4 regions of the Paracoccus broussonetiae genome follow, and region 3 is predicted to be linked to each of the others. Evidence: riboswitches for the same ligand, from Rfam matches in the RefSeq annotation. Region 3 holds a riboswitch; each other region holds the start of a gene.
What was found. Region 3 has a riboswitch for cobalamin ahead of RM190_RS17985 (ABC transporter substrate-binding protein). Riboswitches for the same ligand answer to the same signal wherever they lie in the genome.
Positions count from the first base shown of each region.

Region 1: it holds a riboswitch for cobalamin, as region 3 does, so the genes downstream of both, RM190_RS17245 (energy-coupling factor ABC transporter permease) here and RM190_RS17985 (ABC transporter substrate-binding protein) in region 3, are expected to answer to the same signal.
Region 2: it holds a riboswitch for cobalamin, as region 3 does, so the genes downstream of both, RM190_RS17060 (TonB-dependent receptor plug domain-containing protein) here and RM190_RS17985 (ABC transporter substrate-binding protein) in region 3, are expected to answer to the same signal.
Region 4: it holds a riboswitch for cobalamin, as region 3 does, so the genes downstream of both, RM190_RS02140 (DUF1636 domain-containing protein) here and RM190_RS17985 (ABC transporter substrate-binding protein) in region 3, are expected to answer to the same signal.

Region 1 covers NZ_JAVRQI010000014.1:13,181-18,146, forward strand. The annotation lists gene RM190_RS17225 (RibD family protein) at 1-311, opposite strand, end outside; gene RM190_RS17230 (class I SAM-dependent methyltransferase) at 328-1,095, opposite strand; gene RM190_RS17235 (6-pyruvoyl trahydropterin synthase family protein) at 1,097-1,492, opposite strand; gene RM190_RS17240 (zinc-dependent alcohol dehydrogenase) at 1,509-2,453, opposite strand; cobalamin riboswitch at 2,620-2,814, shown strand; gene RM190_RS17245 (energy-coupling factor ABC transporter permease) at 2,848-3,546, shown strand; gene RM190_RS17250 (FadR/GntR family transcriptional regulator) at 3,571-4,302, opposite strand; gene RM190_RS17255 (NAD-dependent epimerase/dehydratase family protein) at 4,383-4,966, opposite strand, start outside.
Region 2 covers NZ_JAVRQI010000013.1:153,711-158,676, reverse strand. The annotation lists gene RM190_RS17070 (FecCD family ABC transporter permease) at 1-87, opposite strand, end outside; gene RM190_RS17065 (ABC transporter substrate-binding protein) at 84-920, opposite strand; gene RM190_RS17060 (TonB-dependent receptor plug domain-containing protein) at 914-2,785, opposite strand; cobalamin riboswitch at 2,917-3,117, opposite strand; gene RM190_RS17055 (Bug family tripartite tricarboxylate transporter substrate binding protein) at 3,246-4,208, opposite strand; gene RM190_RS17050 (tripartite tricarboxylate transporter permease) at 4,238-4,966, opposite strand, start outside.
Region 3 covers NZ_JAVRQI010000014.1:163,932-168,897, reverse strand. The annotation lists gene RM190_RS17995 (ABC transporter ATP-binding protein) at 1-594, opposite strand, end outside; gene RM190_RS17990 (FecCD family ABC transporter permease) at 591-1,637, opposite strand; gene RM190_RS17985 (ABC transporter substrate-binding protein) at 1,634-2,644, opposite strand; cobalamin riboswitch at 2,796-2,992, opposite strand; gene RM190_RS17980 (hypothetical protein) at 3,244-3,585, shown strand; gene RM190_RS17975 (RecQ family ATP-dependent DNA helicase) at 3,930-4,966, shown strand, end outside.
Region 4 covers NZ_JAVRQI010000001.1:414,025-418,990, forward strand. The annotation lists gene leuC (3-isopropylmalate dehydratase large subunit) at 1-65, shown strand, start outside; gene RM190_RS02120 (hypothetical protein) at 46-660, opposite strand; gene leuD (3-isopropylmalate dehydratase small subunit) at 748-1,353, shown strand; gene RM190_RS02130 (endonuclease/exonuclease/phosphatase family protein) at 1,344-2,402, shown strand; gene cobO (cob(I)yrinic acid a,c-diamide adenosyltransferase) at 2,409-3,020, opposite strand; cobalamin riboswitch at 3,058-3,257, shown strand; gene RM190_RS02140 (DUF1636 domain-containing protein) at 3,346-3,699, shown strand; gene cobW (cobalamin biosynthesis protein CobW) at 3,703-4,737, shown strand; gene cobN (cobaltochelatase subunit CobN) at 4,741-4,966, shown strand, end outside.

The sequences.
Region 1 (4,966 bases), 150 kb from region 3:
TGCAGCGCGGTCCGGACGCCGATCACCACCCCGTCGACCAGCGCCCGCAACCTGTGCAGATGCGAAAGTCCGTCCGGTCCCGACACGTCGCGCGCGTCACCCGAGGGGGTGGCGATGCGACCATCCAGCGATTGCCCGATCTGAGCCAGCGTCAGCGGGCCGGCATCGCGGCGCGCAAGGGGTCCGTAAAGCTGCAAGGCCGCTTCCTCTTCCGCGGACAGATGGCCGTTCAGTGCCTCTTTGCCTCGCGCCGAGCGAAGGTTCAGGATCCGTTGCCAGATCCGCGGCGTGACCTCGATGCGCTGCATCATGTTCCCCCCTTTTCAGTCATGCCGCGCGGGGCGGCAGGGCCAGCATGTCGGTATGGCCGACCCGGCATGCACCCTTGGCGATGGCCGCAATCCGCGATTGAAGCCAGGTTTTGGTTGCCTCGCAACCGGCCTCGGCCGCGGCGGTCGCAATGCCTTGCAGCAGTTCGACCTGCAATTCCCTCTGGTCCGGGCCAAGCTGCCAGGCGCTGGGCGCGCTGTGGACCACAAAGCCCGCCGCATCGAACAGTTCCACCGCATGTGTCGCAGCCTCGGGTCCAGAGGCGGCGCCAAGCCCCTTGTCACCCTGCTGATGGCGGTTGAAGGCGGCCGTGACGGCGGCATCCCCGGGCAGTTCCGGGTGCCACTCCATCGCGCCGTCAAAGGTCAGCGCGGCATAAAAGGGCAGCGAGCGCGTCGCCAGTTCCACGGCCAGGTCCGCGATCCAATACGCCGGGCAAAGATCAAGCAGGGCCGAAGCAGTCACCATAGTCGCGCCGTCCAGCGGCAGGCGGGCCTGATCGCCCAGATCGCCCGGATGCAGGGTGATGCCGTCACCGGCCGGAATTCGGGCAAGCAGGTCGGGGTCGCTGTCCACCATGCGCCAGTGCGCGCCGCCCGGCAAAAGCCCCGACATGGCGCGCATCGTCGCCCCTGTGCCGCAGCCAAGATCCACGATCAGCGGGCATGGCCCGGCGGCAGTGGCGGCCTTTTGCAGCAGCGCGCCGTCGCGGGCCTGTCGGTCGGCCGGTTCGCGCAGGTCAAGCCATGTCGCGGGAAATGCCATGTCAGATCGCACCCTCATACCAGGCCGAGGCGAGATGGCTTTCCTGCAGCGTCACCCGCAGGCGCGCGATGCGACCTTGATCACCCAGCTCTCCGGCCCGGACAGAGGCCGCAATCCTGTCGAAGACGATCTGGCATAGGAACTCGGTCGTGGTGAATTTCCCCTGAAATTCCGGTACTTCGTCAAGGTTCTTGTAGCGCAGCGAGGCCAGCGCCGCGGCCAGCGCCTGACTGGCAAGGCCGATATCGACCACGACCCCGGTTTCGTCCAGCGTCTCGGCGCAGAAGGCCACGTCGACGGTATAGGTCGCTCCATGCATCGCCTGCGCCGGACCGAAGGCCGGGTGAGGCAGCGAATGGGCGATCATGATGTGGTCGCGGACTTCGACGGCGAACATGCGGCTCCTTTCCCGGTCAGTACCGGATGCGATGGCAAAGCGTGTCGGGATCGGCGAGGATGGCCGGAAAGGCCTGCGGCATCTGCCGAAAAGGGGTCTCGCCCGAAATCAGCAGATCAAGCCGGGGATCGTCCAGCAGCGCGATGGCCTTGGCCAGCCGACGGCCGTGGCTCCAGCGCGGGGCGCGGGCCGGGGGCAGGCCGCCGACCTGCGAGCTGACAAGGCGCAGCCGACGGCTGTGGAATGTCGCGCCCAGCGGCAGGGCAACCGGCCGGTCGCCGTGCCAACTTGCCTCGACCACGGTGGCATCCATGCCCGCCACGGCCAGCGCCCCCGCCAGTCCTTCGGCCGAGGCGCTGCAATTGATCGCGACATCCTGGTCCTGAGGCGCATTGCTGGGTGCGCAAAAGGTGCAACCCAGGGCCTCGGCCAAGGGACGCCGTGCGGACAGGGGGTCGATCATCACGACCTCTGCCCCCGGGAGCCGGGTGGCGAGTGCGCCGACCAACAGCCCGACAAGGCCCGCGCCGAAAATTGCAATCCTGTCCCCCGCCGCAGCCCCGCTGTCCCACAACACGTTCAGTGCGGTTTCCATGTTCGCTGCCAGCACCGCGCGGCCCGGCGGCACGGCATCCGGCAGGGGAAGAAGCTGCGCTTCGGGCAGACGAAACCGGTCCTGATGGGGAAAAAGCGCGAACACAGAACGCCCCGCCATAGCGCCCTCGGTCGCTTGCCCGACGGCGGCATAGCCGTATTTCACAGGAAAGGGGAAATCGCCTTCCTGAAATGGCGCGCGCATCCGCAAGGCCTCGTCGGGGGGCACCCGACCCTGAGAGATCAGCCGCTCGGTCCCGCGACTGATGCCGGAAAACTCGGTCTCGACAAGAACGCCGTGTCCCAGGGCGGCGGGCTGGATCCGGGCTTCACCCGGCGCGCTCCACCATAGGGCCAAGGCCGTCATCCCCGCGGGACCTGCGATGCGAAAGGCGGGAAGAAGCGGCGGGAAGGGGACATGTCATCCGGACCGGAATGGAGATTGGCCCCATAAAACGTCGGTTTGGCCCGATTTGTTCCCCCGAATCGGGCAGGACATCCGGTTTGCGGTTGACCCGGCCAAATCATGCCGGAATGTTGGCCGGGCACGAGGTGTCGACCGCAACACGGACGACATGGGAACAGGACGGGATATCCCGAATCCAACCGCCCCCGCGACTGTGAGCGGCGAGCCGAACCTGAACTGCCACTGTGACCTGCGGTCATGGGAAGGCGAGGCAAGGCTGCGACCCGCGAGTCAGGAGACCGACCTCGCGCCACATCGCAACCGCCGTCGGGGATGACGGTAAGGAGAAACGACCATGCATATCGAACCGGGCCTCGTCTCAGGGGCCAAGATCGTCCTGAGCTACGCCACAGCCGCAGCGGCTGGCGCCTATACGCTGAAACTGGCCGCCGCATCGCTGCGGGCCGAGGGGGCAGCCTCGCTTGCGCTGCGCTCAGCGCTGGCCACCGCCGCCGTCTTCGTCTTTTTCGAGGTGCTGCCGCATCACCCGGTCGGAGTGTCCGAGGTGCACCTGATCCTTGGATCGACGATCTTCCTGCTGTTCGGCGCGGCGCCCGCAGCCATCGGGCTGGCGCTGGGGCTGCTGATCCAGGGGATGTTCTTCGCCCCCTTCGACCTGCCGCAATACGGGATGAACGTGACAACGCTGCTGTTCCCGCTGTTCGCGGTGCGGGCGCTGGCCGCGCGCATCGTCGCGCCGGGAACGGCCTATGTCGATCTGAAGTATCGGCAGGCCCTGGCGCTATCCACTGCCTATCAGGGGGGTGTCGTGCTGTGGGTCGCCTTCTGGGCCGTCTATGGCGCAGGGGCGGGGGCCGGGAACCTGGCGGCGATCGCCAGCTTTGGCGCGGCCTATATGTTGGTGGTCGTGGTCGAGCCGCTGGCCGATCTTGCTGTGCTGGCTGTCGCCAAGGCGCTGAAGGGGCCAGCAGGGATCGCACGGGGCGCGGGCCCTGCGCTGTTCGTCACCCCAAGGCTGCACAATCCCGCGTGATCGACGGGCAAAGGGCGGGGCGGTTCAGCCCTGCCCACGCGCCAGCCGAAGCTGTTCGCGGTATCGGGTCTGGCTGTTCTTCAGATGGGTCCGCATGGCGCGGCGTGCCTCGTCCGGGTCGGCATTCTGGATGGCCGACAGGATCGCACCGTGTTCCTGCTCCAGCACGCGCGTGTAATCCGGCGGGGTCGAGATGTCGCCATCGCGGTGCAGCATCCGGCGCGGGATCATGGCGATGCCGATCAGGCTGAGCATCTCGCTGAATCGGGGATTGTTGGCCGCCTGTGCGATCGCCAGGTGAAAGGCGAAATCGGCATCGGCGGTAGGCTTGTCTTCGCGGGCAAGCGTGGTCAGGCGCTGGAACGCCTCGATGATGTCTTCCTCTTGCGCAGGAGAGCGGCGCTGCGCGGCAAGAGCGGCCGCGTCGCCTTCCAGCGCGGTGCGCAGTTCCAGGATCTCGATGATCGACGAGACGCGGTCGGTATCGATGTCGCGGAACTGGGGCGTGGTTTCCGCCGCGGCCAAGACAAAGACGCCCGCGCCCTGCTTCGGCTCGACAATGCCATCGGCCCGCAGGGCGGCGACGGCTTCACGGATGACCGTGCGGCTGACGCCGAAATCCTGCGTCAGCCGGGATTCCGAAGGCAGGCGGTCGCCCGCCTTGTAAACGCCCGACTGGATCTGGCGGCGCAATTCGTCGCGCACCGTGACCACCAGCGTTGCGCCGGGGGACGTGACGCCGTCTTCGGTTTTCATCCTTGGGCCCATTCCTTGTCCACCATGTCTGGCACCGGATAATCCCCCGCCGCCCCCGATTGAAGCCCCGAGGGACCGGGTCAGGCGCGCGGTTCGCCTTCCTTGTAGATCGGGAACTGCGTGAAGACGCCGCCCTGATATTTCATCAGCGGCGCATCGGCCGGCGGGCGTGGCGTGCTGGCGTCGATGCGGTCGCGGTATGCCTCGGCATTGTCCTTGGGGGTCCAGCCCAGCCAGTCCAGGTGGCTGTTGTCCCACCAGCTTGCGTCATTGGCCGAGGCGCCCCAGATCACCGGGCATCCGAGGCTGGGCACGGTAAAGACCGCGCGGATCAGCGACAGGAAATCCCCGCGCGAGAACCAGCTGGCCAGCATTCGGTGGTTTTCAGGCTCGGCCGTGCAGGATCCGATCCTGACCAGCGCGGTTTCCTGGCCGAACTTCTCGAAATACATGCGGGCGATCGCCTCTCCGAAGACCTTGGAGACGCCGTAAAGCCCGTCCGGTCGGAAGGGGACATCCGCGGTCAGCCGTTCCGTCTGCGGATAGAAGCCGATGGTGTGGTTCGAGCTGGCGAACAGGATGCGCGGCTGACCATGCGCGCGGGCAGCTTCGTAAAGGTTGTAAAGCCCGATGATGTTGGCCTGAAGGATCGGGGCAAAGGGCG
Region 2 (4,966 bases), on a different contig from region 3:
GGGACCGATCAGCAGTGACGCCGTGAACAGCGCCGCGACCAGCAGGGCCAGCAGCGCAAGTAGGCGGGAATAGCTTGCGCGGATCATTTCGCCTCCGGCATGGAAAGGCGCTGGTCCCGAAGCCGGGCGACGGCATTGAGGACAAAGGGGGTGCCGCACACCCATTCGGGGTCGTTCATCGGTGTCGAGGGCAGCCGACGCGCCAGCTCCCGCAGGGCGGGGTGGTCCAGCGGCTCTTCGGCGCGAGAGCGACCGGGATAACGCCGCCCCTTGACCAGCAGGTCGGAACCGGACAGCAGCAGCGTTTCCAGTGGCAGGTAGCCCCCGGCAGCGATCCCCCTGCGGTCGGCAAGGTTTTCGAAGCCGGCCAGCGCGATGATCTGGCCGGGCAAGGTCAGGCTGCCCGAGCTGTAGCCATTGGCGGCGTAAAGCGCGGCAAGCGGGCGTGGACCCGGCGGGGCGTCGTCCAGCCGGGCCAGGTCGCGGTCGAAATCCCGGATTGCATCCCCGGCGGCAGGTTCGCGCCCCAGCAGTTCGCCCATGCGGCGCAGGTTGTCGCGGATCCCGGCGACGGTTTCATCAGCCGGAAAGGTTTCGACCCGAATGCCCAGCCTTTGCAGCATCGCAAGGGTGACGGGGTTGGTGTAATCGCCCGCCAGCACAAGATCGGGGCGCAGCAGATAGATCTCTTCGGCGGTGCCGCCATTGGCGGGAAAGGCCCGCGCCTGATCCGCCATCGCTGAGGTCGAGGGATCGCCCGCATGGCGCGACACCGACACAAGCTGTCCCGGTCCCGCCAGCAGCATGGCCAGCTGATCGGTGCACAGGTTCATCGACACGACCCGTTGTGGGACATCGGCCCGCGCAAGAACGGCGCAAGGCAGCGCCAGCGCCAGCGCCAGAAGCCCGGACCTTACCATCGGGCCTGCAGCCCCGCATAAAGCGTGCGACCCTGCGAGGCAAAGCCCCAGACGTCCGAATATTCGCTGTCGAAAAGGTTCACGACCCGCCCTGTCACCCGCACCCGTTCGGTCAGGTCATAGCCCGCCGACAGGTTCACAAGGTTATAGGCCGGCAGTTCGGCCGTCGCATAGTCGCCGAAGAAGCGCGTGTCGAAATTGCCCGAGACGTGGCGGAAATCGGCGGTGACCTGGCCGCGGCCTTCCAGCACAGCAAGCGTGGCGGACAGTCCGAATTCGTTGCGCGGACGCCGGATTTCGATCGAGCCGTCGGGATTCTTTGCGTCCAGATAGGTATAGCTCAGCGCAAGGTCCAGGTTCGCGGTGGGTTTGATCCGGGCGCTGGCCTCGATCCCTTGGCGCGGGCTTTCTCCCGACTGGTTCACATAGCTGGCCCGGCCATCCGGGGCGGCGCCGTAGACATAGGTGATCTCGTCCTCAAGACGCTCGTTGAAATAGGTCACGTCGATGCTGCCCAATCCATTCGGCAGTTCGGCCTCGATCCCAAGGTCGAAGCCGCGGTTCTTCTCGGGGGCGAGAAAGGGATTGCCGACGCTGTAGGCGTCATTGGCGTAAAGCTCGAAGAACGAGGGATTGACCATCCCCGCCCCGGCCGAGGCATGAAGCCGGAATGGGCGATCTGGAATCTGCCAGGACAGGCCGATGTTCCAGCTGGTGAAGTCGTCGAAGACCCTGTTGTCGTCATGACGGATCCCGGCCTGCAGATCGATGCCATTGTCAAGGAACGCCCGGTACTCGACGGCCAGCGAGGTCATCTCGCGGTCGAAATCCGGCGCGGTCGAGGCCTCGTCCTTTTGCCCCTCGGCCATGACGTTCAGAAGGTGGTGGGCTTCGTCGACGGCAAGGCCGTCCAACCCGAAACTCAGCCGGTACTTCAGCTTGCGGGTTTCGCCCCGTGTCTCGTTTTCGCCCTGCAGGCTCTGCTTGAAGATGCTGTCCTGATATTCCAGGCGCTGCGTCAGCCGTCCGTCCAGCATCGACAGTTCGGCCCAGGTCGCGCCCTGGAATTCGTCCCGGTCGCCAAACAGGCCGGGATCGTCGACGACATATTCGTCGGTGGTGGTGGCGCTGTAATTTTCGGCATCATAGTCATAGGTTTCGGTCGCCCGCCGCAGTGTGGCACCCAGCCGCAGGTCGTCGGTCGCCTGGAACCAGCCGGACAGGCCGATCGTCTTGCGGGTCAGCCCGTCCTTTTCGCCGCCATCGCCCGACTGGTCGAACCCGTGGTCGTCCTTCGCGGACAGATTCACCGCCAGCCCGCCGCGAGATCCGTTCCGGCTGGCATAGGCCGAGGCAGAGGCACCGTTTCCAACCTCGACCGCGCCGCCATAGGACAGCCCCTCGCCGCCCTTTCGGGTGATGATGTTGATCACGCCAGCCGAGGCGTTCGATCCGTAATAGACTGATTGCGGGCCGCGCAGGACCTCGATCCGCTCGACATTGGCGGTTTCCAAACCGCTCAGGATGTACTCATCCGCTCCGCCCGTGGCCTCGATCCCGTCGATCAGGATCAGGGTGTGATCTGCTTCGCCGCCGCGGATGCGGACCTGGGTATGGGTCGATCCGGTGCTTGAAACCGAGACGCCCGGCACCGCGCGCAGGGCATCCTGGATGGTGGCGATGCCCCGCGCCTCGATCTCGTCCGAGGTGATGACGGTGAACGCGCGGCCATAGGCATCCCCGGCGATCGGCGCGAAGCCGGCCGAGAGGATGACCGGGTCCAGCGTCACCACATCCTGCGCGGGGGCGACGGCGGGCAGAAGGGTGGCGGTGACGGCGGTGGAAAACAGATGGCGCAACTTCATGCCTTGGCCTTTCCTGTGCAGGCCGGGGCCTGCCGCTGCAGATTGCCCGCGACGGGAACCGGGGTCCCTGCCACAGGCCGGTGATCTTCACCTCTGCGGAATGGCCGCTTTCACGGCGCGCCCCGCGCCGGAAATGGGTGAGTGCTGCGGCAGGTCTCCTGGCTTGCGGATCGCTGCTCGGGCCGGCCTTCCCGGGTGTTTCCCAGTGGCGTCGTCGGCCTTCGCTCACCGCCTACAGTTGCGGGGGCAGCCGCGGCATGGCCTTTCGGCGCACCGCATTCCCTTTTGATCCGACGGCAGTACCGCCGGAAACCGAAGCGTTCCTGTGTTGGCGCAGGATTGCGGGCTCTGTCAAGCAGACTTGCGGCACGGCTTTGGCGGCACCGGCAGTATCGCGGGTCCGCAAACGAAAACGGCCCGGAGAGACGATCTCCGGGCCGTGGTTTCTGGACGTGGCGCCTCAGTCCAGGCTGACATTCGCGGCCTTCACGACCGGCTCCCATTTCGCCATCTCGGCCTTGACGTGCTCGGCCAGTTCCTCGGGGCTGGAGGCGACGATGCTGGCCGAGAATTCGCCCATGCGGGCCACGACCGCCGGGTCGGCCATGGCCTCCAGCGCGGCCTTGTTCAACGCGGCAATGGCTTCGGGCGGGGTTCCGGCGGGCGCGAAAAGCGCGTTCCAGCTGTAGGTTTCATATCCCGGCAGCGTTTCGGCAATGGCCGGGATATCCGGGAACGAGGGCACGCGTTCCTTGGTCGTCACACCCAGCGCTCGCAGCTTGCCACTGGTGATATGGCCCGAGGAAGACGGCAGATTGTCGAAGATGATCGGCACCTGGTTGCCCAGAACATCAGTCAGCGCCGGACCCGAGCCCTTATAGGGGATATGCGTGATATCGACGCCAGCCATCGACTTGAACAACTCGCCCGACAGGTGCAGCGGTGTCCCGTTCCCCGACGAGGCATAGGCCAGCGGGTCTTTCTTCGCGAGGTCGATCAGCTCCTGCACAGTCTTGACCGGCAATTCCGGGTTCACCGCCAGCACGTTCGGGACCAGCACCAGAAGCGAGATCGGCGCGAAATCCGTGACCGGGTCATAGGGCTTCTGCTTCAGGATCAGCGGGTTCAGCGCATGGGTCGCGACCGTGCCCATCAGGATCGTGTAGCCGTCGGGATCGGCCTTGGCGACCTGCTGCGCGCCCAGACTGCCGCCTGCGCCGCCCACGTTCTGGACCACCACCTGCTGGCCAAGGGCCTGCCCCATCCGGTCGGCGACGATGCGCCCGACCACGTCGGTCGAGCCGCCGGCCGCGAAGGGGATCACCAGCGTGATCGGGCGGTCAGGGAACGCGGCGGCCGCGGCCCCGGCCAACCCTGCGGCCATTGCGGCGCCCAGAAGAAGGCGCCGGGTGATTTTCAGCATCATGTTTCTCCTCCCATTCTATCGCGACCTCAGGCGTCGCTTTCGGTAAAGACCTCGTCCCGGCGCTTGCGGATCTGGGGCAGGAAGACCAGCACCAGGATCGCGGCGGCCATCAGAAGCAGCGTGGCGCTGATCGGACGGGTGATGAAGGTGGTCGGATCGCCCCGTGACAGGATCATGGCCCGGCGCAGGTTCTCTTCCAGCAGGGGGCCAAGGACGAAGCCCAGAAGCAGCGGTGCGGGTTCGCAGCGAAGCTTGGTCATCGCGTAGCCGAGCAGCCCGAAGAACGCGACGGCGTAAAGGTCATAGGTGTTCGAGGCGACCGAATAGACCCCGATCGAACACATCGCCATGATGATCGGGAACAGCACGTAATAGGGCACGGTCAGCAGTTTGACCCACAGCCCGATCAGCGGCAGGTTCAGGACGACCAGCATCAGGTTCCCGATCCACATGCTGGCGATGATGCCCCAGAACAGCGCCGGTTGTTCGCTGACGACGTTCGGACCCGGTACGATGCCCTGGATGATCATCGCGCCGATCATCAGCGCCATGACCGGGTTCGCGGGAATGCCCAGCGTCAGCAGCGGAATGAAGCTGGTCTGCGCGCCGGCATTGTTCGCGCTTTCCGGTCCCGCGACGCCAGCAAGGGCGCCCTTGCCGAATTCCTCGGGGTGCTTGGACAGCTTCTTTTCCACGGTATAGCTGGCAAAGCTGGCCAGGATCGCGCCCCCGCCGGGCAGGATGCCCAGGACCGA
Region 3 (4,966 bases):
CGCCTGATTGAGGTCATGCAGCGCGATCACCACGGTCAGGGGCAGATCTTGGACCAACCGCAGCAGCGCAAGCTGATGGTGGATATCCAGATGGTTCGTCGGCTCGTCCAGAAGCAGGATGCGGGGCCGTTGCGCTAGCGCGCGCGCGATTTGCAGGCGCTGTCGCTCGCCGCCCGAAAGCGTGGCCCAAGCCCGGGCGGCCATGCTCTTCATGCCGACCGCCTGCAGCGCGTTGTCCACGATGGCAGCGTCGGCAGGGCCAAAGGGGGCCAGGGCCGAAAGCCAGGGCGTGCGCCCAAGCTCGACAACCTGACGGGCGGTCAGTGCCTCACCTGTCTCGGCCTGCTGCTCGACCATGGCAAGGCGGCGTGCGATTTCGCGTCGGGGCAACTTGCTCACGGGCTCGCCCCCCAATTCGACGATCCCCCTGGCGCGGCGGTCGAGCCCAGCGAGGAGACGCAGGAGCGTCGATTTTCCCGACCCGTTCGGGCCGATCAGGCCAAACGTCTCGCCCGCTGCGACCTGCAGATCGACGCCGTCGACGATGTTGCGGCCTTGCGCGTGCAGCGAGAGGTCGGTTGCACTGATCCTCATGCGCGACTCCGGTTGCGGATCAGGATCAGCGCGAATGCCGGTGCGCCGACCAGCGCGGTGACGACGCCGATGGGGACGACTTGACCGGGGATCAGCACGCGCGAGACCACATCCGCCGCGATCATGAAGACCGCTCCCGCCAGCGCCGAGGCCGGGACCAGCGCGCCATGCCGAGCCCCCACCAGAATGCGCATGGCATGAGGCACGACCAGTCCGACAAAGCCGATGGCCCCGACAAGGCTGACCATCACCGCGGTCATGAGCGTCACCGCCCCCAGCAGGACGACCATCACCCGTCGCACCGCGATCCCCAGCGAGGCAGCCGCACTCGCGCCGAAGCTGAAGGCGTCAAGCGCCCGGATATGCACCGCGCATGCCAGCAGCCCCGCCAGCGCCACCGGCACCGCCAGCGCCACATCCGGCCAGCGCACGCCCGAGAGATTGCCGAGCAGCCAGAACATGATGCCGCGCGCCTGCTCGGCATTGGCGGATTTGGCAATGAAGAAGCTGGTCAGCGCGTTGAAAAGCTGCGAGCCCGCAATCCCGGCAAGGACCAGCTGCGCCGATCCACCCCCCGCTGCGCGCGCGAGCGCCGCGACGATGCCGAAGGCGAGCGCGGCCCCCGCAAAGGCCCCGGCCGAGATGCCGATGGCCCCCGCGCCGACGCCCATGATCGTGACCGCGACCGCACCGGTCGAGGCCCCGGCCGAGACGCCGAGCAGATAGGGATCGGCAAGGGCATTGCGCACCAGCGTCTGCAGGACCAGCCCCGACAGCGCGAGCCCCGCGCCACAGGCCGCCGCGACCAGCGTGCGCGGCAGGCGGTAATTCCAGATGATGCCTGCGTCGATCGGATCGACGCCCGATGCTGCACCCCAAAGCTTCTGTGCGAGCACCGTCGCCACCTGCGACGGCGGCAGCGGCGTCTCGCCCAGAACCACGCCCACCAGAACGGCAAGGACAAGCACCGCCAGCCCCAGCGTCAGACGTAGGATCAGCCGCGACCGCCAAGCGGCGGCACAGGGGATGGCGGCCTCGGTCATTTCAGGCCGAACTTCGGCAGCGCCCCGGCCAGGGTCTCAAGCGCGTCGATATTGCGGATCGAGGGGTCCATCGCATGCGCGTCCAGCACGATGATGCGGTCATTCTTCACCGCATCCATCTGGCTGGTCACCGGATCGGATTTCAGGAAGCCGATCTTCTTTTCATAATCATCGGCCTCGAAACGGCGGCGGTCCATCTTCGCCACGACGATGACCGAGGGGTTGGCTCGCGCGATGGTCTCCCAGCTGACGACCGGCCATTCCTCGTCGCTATCGACGACGTTCTTCAGGCCAAGCGCATTCATCATGTAGGCTGGCGGACCCTTGCGACCGGCGACATAGGGGTCGATGTCCATCTCGGCCGAGGAGAACCAGAACACCGCCGAGGCATCCTTCAGCCCCAGCGCCTTGGCCTTGTCGATCGCGGCGGCCTCGCGCGACTTCAGATCGGTGATCAGCGCCTCGCCCTTGTCGGCCACATCGAAAATCTGCCCCAGGTCCGAGACACCGCGATAGATGCTCTCCATCGCATACATGTCGCTGCGCGTGCCGTCCGAGCCCTTGCTATTGTCCTTTCCGGTGCAATCCGAGGGCAGGATATAGGTCGGAATCCCGAGGTCCGAGAACTGCTCGCGGGTGGCGACGATGCCTTGCGGGCCGACATGCCATTCATATTGCACGGTCACGATGCCGGGACGCTTGGCGACGACGCTTTCGAAGCTCGGGTCATTGTCGGCCAGACGCTCGATCCCGGCGTTCGTTTCGCTGAACTCGGGCAAAATTTCCGTGAACCAGACCGAGGTGCCGGCGACCTTGTCGGCCAGACCCAGCGAATAAAGGATCTCGGTCGCGGCCTGACCCACGGTCACCGCGCTTTCCGGCGCCTCGTCGAAGGACAGACCGATGCCGCAATTCGATAGCTTCAACGGATATGAAGTTTCTGCCGCGGCGGGCAGCATGGCGGCGCCAGCGAGAAGAAGTCCGGTCAGGGTAGATTTCAGGAACATCTCAAGTCTCCGGTCTGGTTGCAGGCGAAGGGCTTGGGGAATGGCCATGGCAAAGCCGCGTCCGGATACGGAACGCAGCAACGAAGGACCGGACCGACAGTTCGGCAGGCATGAAGCATCTGGCACCTCCCCGGACACCCCGCCCGGATCGTTAGAGTTTCATCCGTCGGCAGGTCTCCTGACTGGCGGGTCATCGCGGGATGCGGCCTTCCCATGGCCCGTGGGCCACAGTGGCGTATTCGCATCCTGCTCGCCGCCTACAGTTGCGGGGGCAGTTCCGTTTCGAGGCGATTGCCCCAACGGATTCCCTTTCAATTCCTTTCGGAAACCGACGCGATCCTGTTAGCCAGAGAGCCGAAAGCACGCAAGTGACAATGTCTACGCCTCGCGCACGTCGCCTCAGCGTCAGGCACGTCGATTTTGCGGATGCGAAAGTGCAGACATACGATGCCGCAAGATTCGACCGTCTTATCCAGTCCGCGCAAGGAGAGCACATTGAATTCGTGATCTTCGATCAGACTGAGCTCTTCCTATCCCTATTCCGGACCAGTCGACCTCACCCGGCATCGCGCACAGAGCGGGGCCGAGGCTCCGGGTTCTTGAACCTGCCTGTCTCGGACGCATGTTCGCTTGACGGGGTCGAAACTAAGTCGATTTGGCTGGAACTTGCGCAGAGCTTCACACCTGCTGAAAACCGGACCTCGTCCGACCGGCGATATTGGGCTGCCTTCAAATGGCTCGGCGTTCCGCCGCTCTCTGGCACACCGGCGCAAGTCCACGATTGGGGCGGTCAACTCCACATGCTATCGGCCGACGGCGCAGCGCTCGGCACGTTGCAGACCGCTCTTAATCCCAATCGTCTTGGCTTGATGATGGCGACCGTAGCCACTGGCCCCGGCAGGATAGACATCGTCTATTTGGGGACAGCAGACATCTCCTAACCAAACGCGATAGCTCACACCGAAGTTGATCGTAAGGTGCGCCCAGCTGCATACAATTGGAAAGCAGATATAAATCGCGTCAGCCCTACTTATAGCGAATGACCGCAATGGGGCTAAAGCGGACATTCGAACAACCAGTTGCCGCTACACCTCAAGTCCGCTCCAGGGCCGGCTGAGGACGCTCAGGTCGAACAGCGAAAATAGTCCGCACAGGCGCGGGTCTTCTCCCAGATGAGAAGGCACGTGAATCAGTATGACGGTGAGCGGAGGCAGCCTCGGCCTCGAGGCTGGTAATGTGTGGCGAGCCATGCCTATGATCACAAATCGGTAAGTTTTCGTTCTCAATGAAGAACTTCGACATGAACGACGCCGGGCGCGATCAAAGATCCATACCGCTCATCGAGCGATGCCTGTCTGTTGACCTGGAAGTCGATCCGACCCGCGCGCTGACATTTGCATTTGCCGCGGTGCGTCACTCGGACGATCAGAAAATCCTGTTCAAGAAAGGTGACCGGGAAGCGGCGCTAGATCGGTTTGAATTTCTGGCAACCGAAGCGGACTTTCTGCTTGGCCACAACATCATCCGCCACGATCTGCCGCATCTGGTAGCGATGCGCCCGCGCTTGGCCAAACTGGCACAAAGGCCTATCGATACGCTCTGGCTCAATCCCCTCGCGTTCCCGCGAAACCCCTATCATCACCTCGTCAAGCACCATCATGACGGCCGCTTGCAGGCTGGACATGTCAATGACCCGGAGCTTGACGCGCGGCTGGTGCTGACGGTGCTGGGGAACCAGATCGCGGCATTTGCCGCCCTCAACCGCGAAAATCCTTCCGCCTTGGCAGCGTATCACTTTCTGTCCACGTGTTCGCCGGACAGCAGCGGCTTCGATGCGCTGTTCACCGAAATTCGGCAAGCGCCTCGTCCTCACGCCGTCCAAGCAGAGAATGCCATCGGCGAACTTCTCGAAGGCAAGGCGTGCTCGTTCCGCTCCTTGCAGACGATCAACCGGCTGTCATCGCCGCAACTTGGCTGGCCGATGGCCTATGCCCTGTCCTGGATTTCGGTGGCCGGCGGGGATTCCGTCATGCCGCCCTGGGTCCGGGCCCAGTTTCGTGAAGCCTCGATGATCGTGCGCCATCTTCGCGACCGCGCCTGCGCCGATCCAGCCTGCCATTGGTGCCGCGAGATGAGCGACCCGAAGCACGCTCTGTCCCGCTGGTTTGGCTTCGACGGTTTCCGGCCCGAACCAAAGGATGATGCCGGCGTTCCGCTTCAGGAACGCATCGTCGCCGAGGCCATGGCCGGGAAATCGGTCCTTGGCATCCTGCCGACCGGGACCGGCAAGTCTGTCTGCTATCAGATTCCCGCGCTCTCGCG
Region 4 (4,966 bases), on a different contig from region 3:
CGGCAGCAGCGGGCATCAAGGGCCACCTGACCGACGTGCGCGAATTCATGGCCGAGACCGTCTGACTTCGGCGCGGCGGGGCACCCTGCCCCGCCGCAGCAGAAGCACGGCGTTCACGGCAATCAGCACCAGCCCGGCATTCTCGAACCAGAAGTTGAAACGGATGTTCGCGAAATCCATGCTGATGAGACGGTCGACATGATGGAACCCCACCGCCCGCACCAGAACGAAGCCGCAAAGCACGGCAAGGCCCAGCAGGGCCAGGCCGTTTGCGTGCAACTGACCGGAAAGCGAGCGCAGGGCAACCAGCAGGGCGACCAGCACGACCAGAACCAGCACAGCGATGAAGGCGATCTGCACCAGCCAGCGCTGGTCATACCAGCCCTGCACATGTGCCAGACAGCGCCCCGTCGCGGTCAGCGCGGTTTGCAGGTCAAGCTGCTTGTTGATGGCCAGGAACGCCATGATCGCCGCGATCGTGCCCCACAAGCCGCGCGCCGCACCCTGCGGCTGGCGGCGCAGGACCATGATCGCCAGCACAAGGCATATCACATACGAGACCACCGTCAGCCAGCCGGTGATCTCGGGATCCCCGATCTGCGGCCTCCAGTCGCCAAAGATGCAATCGCTCAGGCCGGACAGGCCGGGGAAACCAAACATCGAACATACCTCACGGACGGTGGCAAACTGCCGTCGCCAAAAAGCTAACGGCCACCCACGCGGCCAGTCAATTCTGCGAGGAAGCAAATGGACAAGTTCACCACATTGACCGGGATCGCCGCTCCGATGCCGCTGGTCAATATCGACACCGACATGATCATCCCCAAGCAGTTCCTGAAAACGATCCATCGTTCGGGACTGGGCAAGAACCTGTTCGACGAGATGCGCTATGATTCCGAAGGCAACGAGGTTCCGGATTTCGTCCTGAACCAGCCCGCTTATCGGCAGTCGCAGATCATCGTCGCGGGCGACAATTTCGGCTGCGGGTCGTCGCGCGAACATGCGCCCTGGGCGCTGATGGATTTCGGCATCCGCTGCGTCATCTCGACCAGCTTCGCGGACATCTTCTTCAACAACTGCTTCAAGAACGGCATCCTTCCGATCGTCATGCCCAAGGAAGTCGTCGACGTGCTGATGGAAGACGCCCGCAAGGGGGCGAATGCCCGCATGACCGTCGATCTGGAAAATCAGGTCGTCACCACCTCGGACGGGCAAAGCTTCGCGTTCGAGGTCGACGCCTTCCGCAAGCATTGCATGCTGGAAGGGCTGGATGACATCGGCCTGACGATGGAGAAATCCGGCTCGATCGACAGCTTCGAGACCCAGATGGCCCAGAGCCTCCCTTGGGTCTAAGGGCGCTTGCCGGGGCGGTCCTTCTTGCCGCCCTGGGTTCCGCCACCGCGGCCGCGCCCCTGCGGATCGCCACGTTCAGCCCCGACCTGTCGCGAGACGGGCCAGGGCTTCTTTTGCGCGATCTTGGCCGCAAGGACGCCCAGATCGACGCGGTCGTCCGGGTGATCGCCGAAACCCGACCCGATATCCTGCTGCTGACCGGTTTCGACTGGGATCTGGACGGGCTGGCCTTGGCCGCCTTCCGCGCCCGGTTGTCGGCGGCTGGCGCGGATTATCCGCACAGTTTCTCGGCCCGCCCCAACGCGGGCATGCCCAGCGGGCTGGATCTGGACGGAAACGGCAGGGCCGGGACCGCCAATGACCGGCAGGGCTTTGGCCGCTTTTCCGGGCAGGGCGGCATGGCGATCCTGTCGCGTCACCCGATCGGCCCGGTCCTTGACCACTCGGCGTTCCTGTGGCGCGATCTGCCCGGCAATCTGATGCCCCCGGCCGCGCCCGAGGTGGCGGCCGTGCAGCGCCTGTCCTCGGCCGCACATTGGGACGCGACGCTGACCGTCGCGGGAAAGCCGCTGCACCTGCTGGCAATGGCGGCCTCGCCCCCGGTTTTCGACGGGCCCGAGGATCGCAACGGCAGGCGCAACCATGACGAGTTGGCCTTCTGGCTGGACCGGCTGCCCGGCGCGCCCTTCGTGCTGGCGGGCAAGCTGAACATCGACGCTGCCGACAGCGAGGGGCGCCCCGATGCGTTGGCCCGGATGATGGCGCGCGTGACCGATTCCCTGCCCGCAAGCGAAGGGGGCAGGGCTGCCGGCAGCGCGGGCGTGAACGCGGCTCAAAAGGGCGACCCGGCGCTGGATACCGGCGACTGGCCCGACGACAAGCCGCCCGGAAACCTGCGCGTCGATTACGTCCTGCCGCAAAAGGGCCTGAAGGTGCTTGGCTCGGGCGTATTCTGGCCCCCGACGGGCGAACTGGCGCAGGTGGCGCTGGCGGCCTCCAGCCATCGGCTGGTCTGGGTCGATATAGACTGGCCGCCCGCCGAGCGGTGAGCTGACCTAGAACTCGACCCCCGGCTGCGCCTTGATGCCCGCGCGGAAGGGATGCTTCACCGCCTCCATCTCGGTCACGAGATCGGCGGCCTCGATCAGGGCCGGATCGGCATTGCGCCCGGTCAGCACGACATGGGTCATCGGCGGCTTCTCACGTTGCAGGAAATCCAGCACCTCCCCCACCTGCAGATAGCCATAGCGGAGCGCGATGTTGATCTCGTCCAGCAGGACCATGCGGATGCGAGGGTCGCGGATCAGCTCTTGCGCCTTGTCCCAGCCCGCGCGCGCCGCAGCAATGTCGCGGTCCCGGTCCTGGGTTTCCCAGGTGAAGCCCTCGCCCATCGCGTGAAACTGGCACAGATCGCCGAAATGCCCGGTCAGCAACCGCCGCTCGCCCGTGTCCCATGCACCCTTGATGAACTGCACGACCGCGCAGGGCATGTCATGGGCGATGCAGCGCAGAATCATCCCGAAACCCGAGGACGACTTGCCCTTGCCCTTGCCGGTATGGACGATGACCAGCCCCTTTTCGCCGGTCTTGTCCTGCATCATCCGGTCTCGGGCGGCCTTGATCTGGGCCATCTTCTCGGAATGGCGGGTATTCCCTTCGGCTGACATCGCGACTCCCTTGCTTGACAAGTGCGGGCGCCCGGCGCACTTCTTTGCCTGCGCTGGTCCTGCCTTATGGCAGGCTAAGAGGGAATGCGACAGGCCTTGGCCTGGAAAGCAGCCGCCCCCGCGACCGTGACCGGAAAGGTCGCCCTATGCCACTGGCTTCGGCCGGGAAGGTGGGCCGACCGTTGGCGAAAGCCTGAATCCGCAAGCCGGGAGACCTGCCTGCGCCTTGTTTGACCGGCGGACGGGGTGTTCCTGCTTGGGTTCGTGGCACGAATCCCGTGCCCGCATACCCGCACCGCGCCCGCCACATGGAAATGAAGGGCGCATGGACGTTTCACTGCTTGTCTGCACCACCTGCCGCGCCGGCCAGCCGGTGCTGGATGGCCAGCCCGTCGCGGGCGCAAGGCTGCATGCGGCGCTGGACGGCGTGGCCCCGCCCCCGGGCGTCCGCATCATTCCCGTCGAATGCCTCTCGGCCTGCAACAGCGGCTCGGCCATCGCGCTCAGCGGGCCGGGCCGGTGGAGCTATGTCTATGGCCGGATGGAGATCGCGGACGTGCCCGAGATCCTTCAGGGCGCGGCCGCCTATGCCGCCAGCACCGACGGCATCGTGCCATGGCGCGACCGCGTCGCGATTTTCCGCAAGCGCAGTATCGCGCGCATTCCTCCGATTGGGTGAAAGATGACCGACCTGACCAAGACCCCCGTCACCGTGATCACAGGCTTCCTTGGCGCGGGCAAGACCACGCTGATCCGGCACCTGATGCAGAACCCGCAGGGCAAGCGGCTTGCCGTTCTGGTCAACGAATTCGGCACCGTGGGCGTCGACGGCGACATCCTGAAATCCTGCGCGGATGAAAGCTGCCCGGCCGAGAACATCGTCGAGCTGTCGAATGGCTGCATCTGCTGCACCGTCGCCGACGACTTCATCCCGACGCTGGAAGCGCTGATGGCCCTGCCCCGGAAGCCGGACCACATCCTGATCGAGACCTCGGGTCTGGCGCTGCCCAAGCCCTTGCTGAAGGCCTTCGACTGGCCCGCCATCCGTTCGCGCATCACCGTCGACGGCGTCATCGCCCTGGCCGATGCCGAGGCGGTGGCCGCGGGCCGCTTTGCCCCGGACGAGGACGCAGTGCAGGCCCAGCGCGCGGCGGATGAAAGCCTGGACCACGAAACGCCGCTGTCCGAGGTATTCGAGGACCAGATCGCCTGCGCCGATCTTGTCCTGCTGACCAAGGCCGATCTGGCGGGAGAGGCCGGCCTTACCGCCGCCCGCGCCGTGGTCGAGGCCGAGGCGCCGCGCAAGCTGCCGATTCTGCCCTTGTCCGAGGGTGTGATCGATCCGCGCGTGATCCTGGGCCTGAACGCCGCTGCCGAAGATGACCTGGATGCCCGCCCCAGCCACCATGACGGCGCGGATGACCACGAGCATGACGATTTCGACTCCGTCGTGATCGACCTGCCCGAGATCGCCGATCCCGCCGACCTGTCGGATCGGATCGCCCGGCTGGCGCGTGAACGGAACATCCTGCGGGTCAAGGGCCATGTCGCCGTCGCGGGCAAACCCATGCGCCTGCTGGTGCAGGCCGTGGGTGCGCGGGTCCGCCACCAGTTCGACCGCCCCTGGGGCGACAGCCCGCGCCAGTCGCGCCTTGTCGTCATTGCCGAACATGACGACATCGACGAAGCCGCGATCCGGCACATCCTGACGGCCTGACCCATGCATGTCGTCTTCCGCGAAAGCCGTGGGCTTGAGGAGACCGAGGTTCCGACGGACCCCGGCCAGACCTCGGCCGACATGGTCGTGCTGTCCTTTTCGGACAGCGACCTTGGTGCTTTCGCGGCAGGCTGGCATCGGGGCGGGCTGCCATCGCTTCGGCTGTGCAATCTTTCGGCCCTGCGCCATCCCCTGTCGGTCGACCAGTATTGCGAGACGGTTCTGTCCG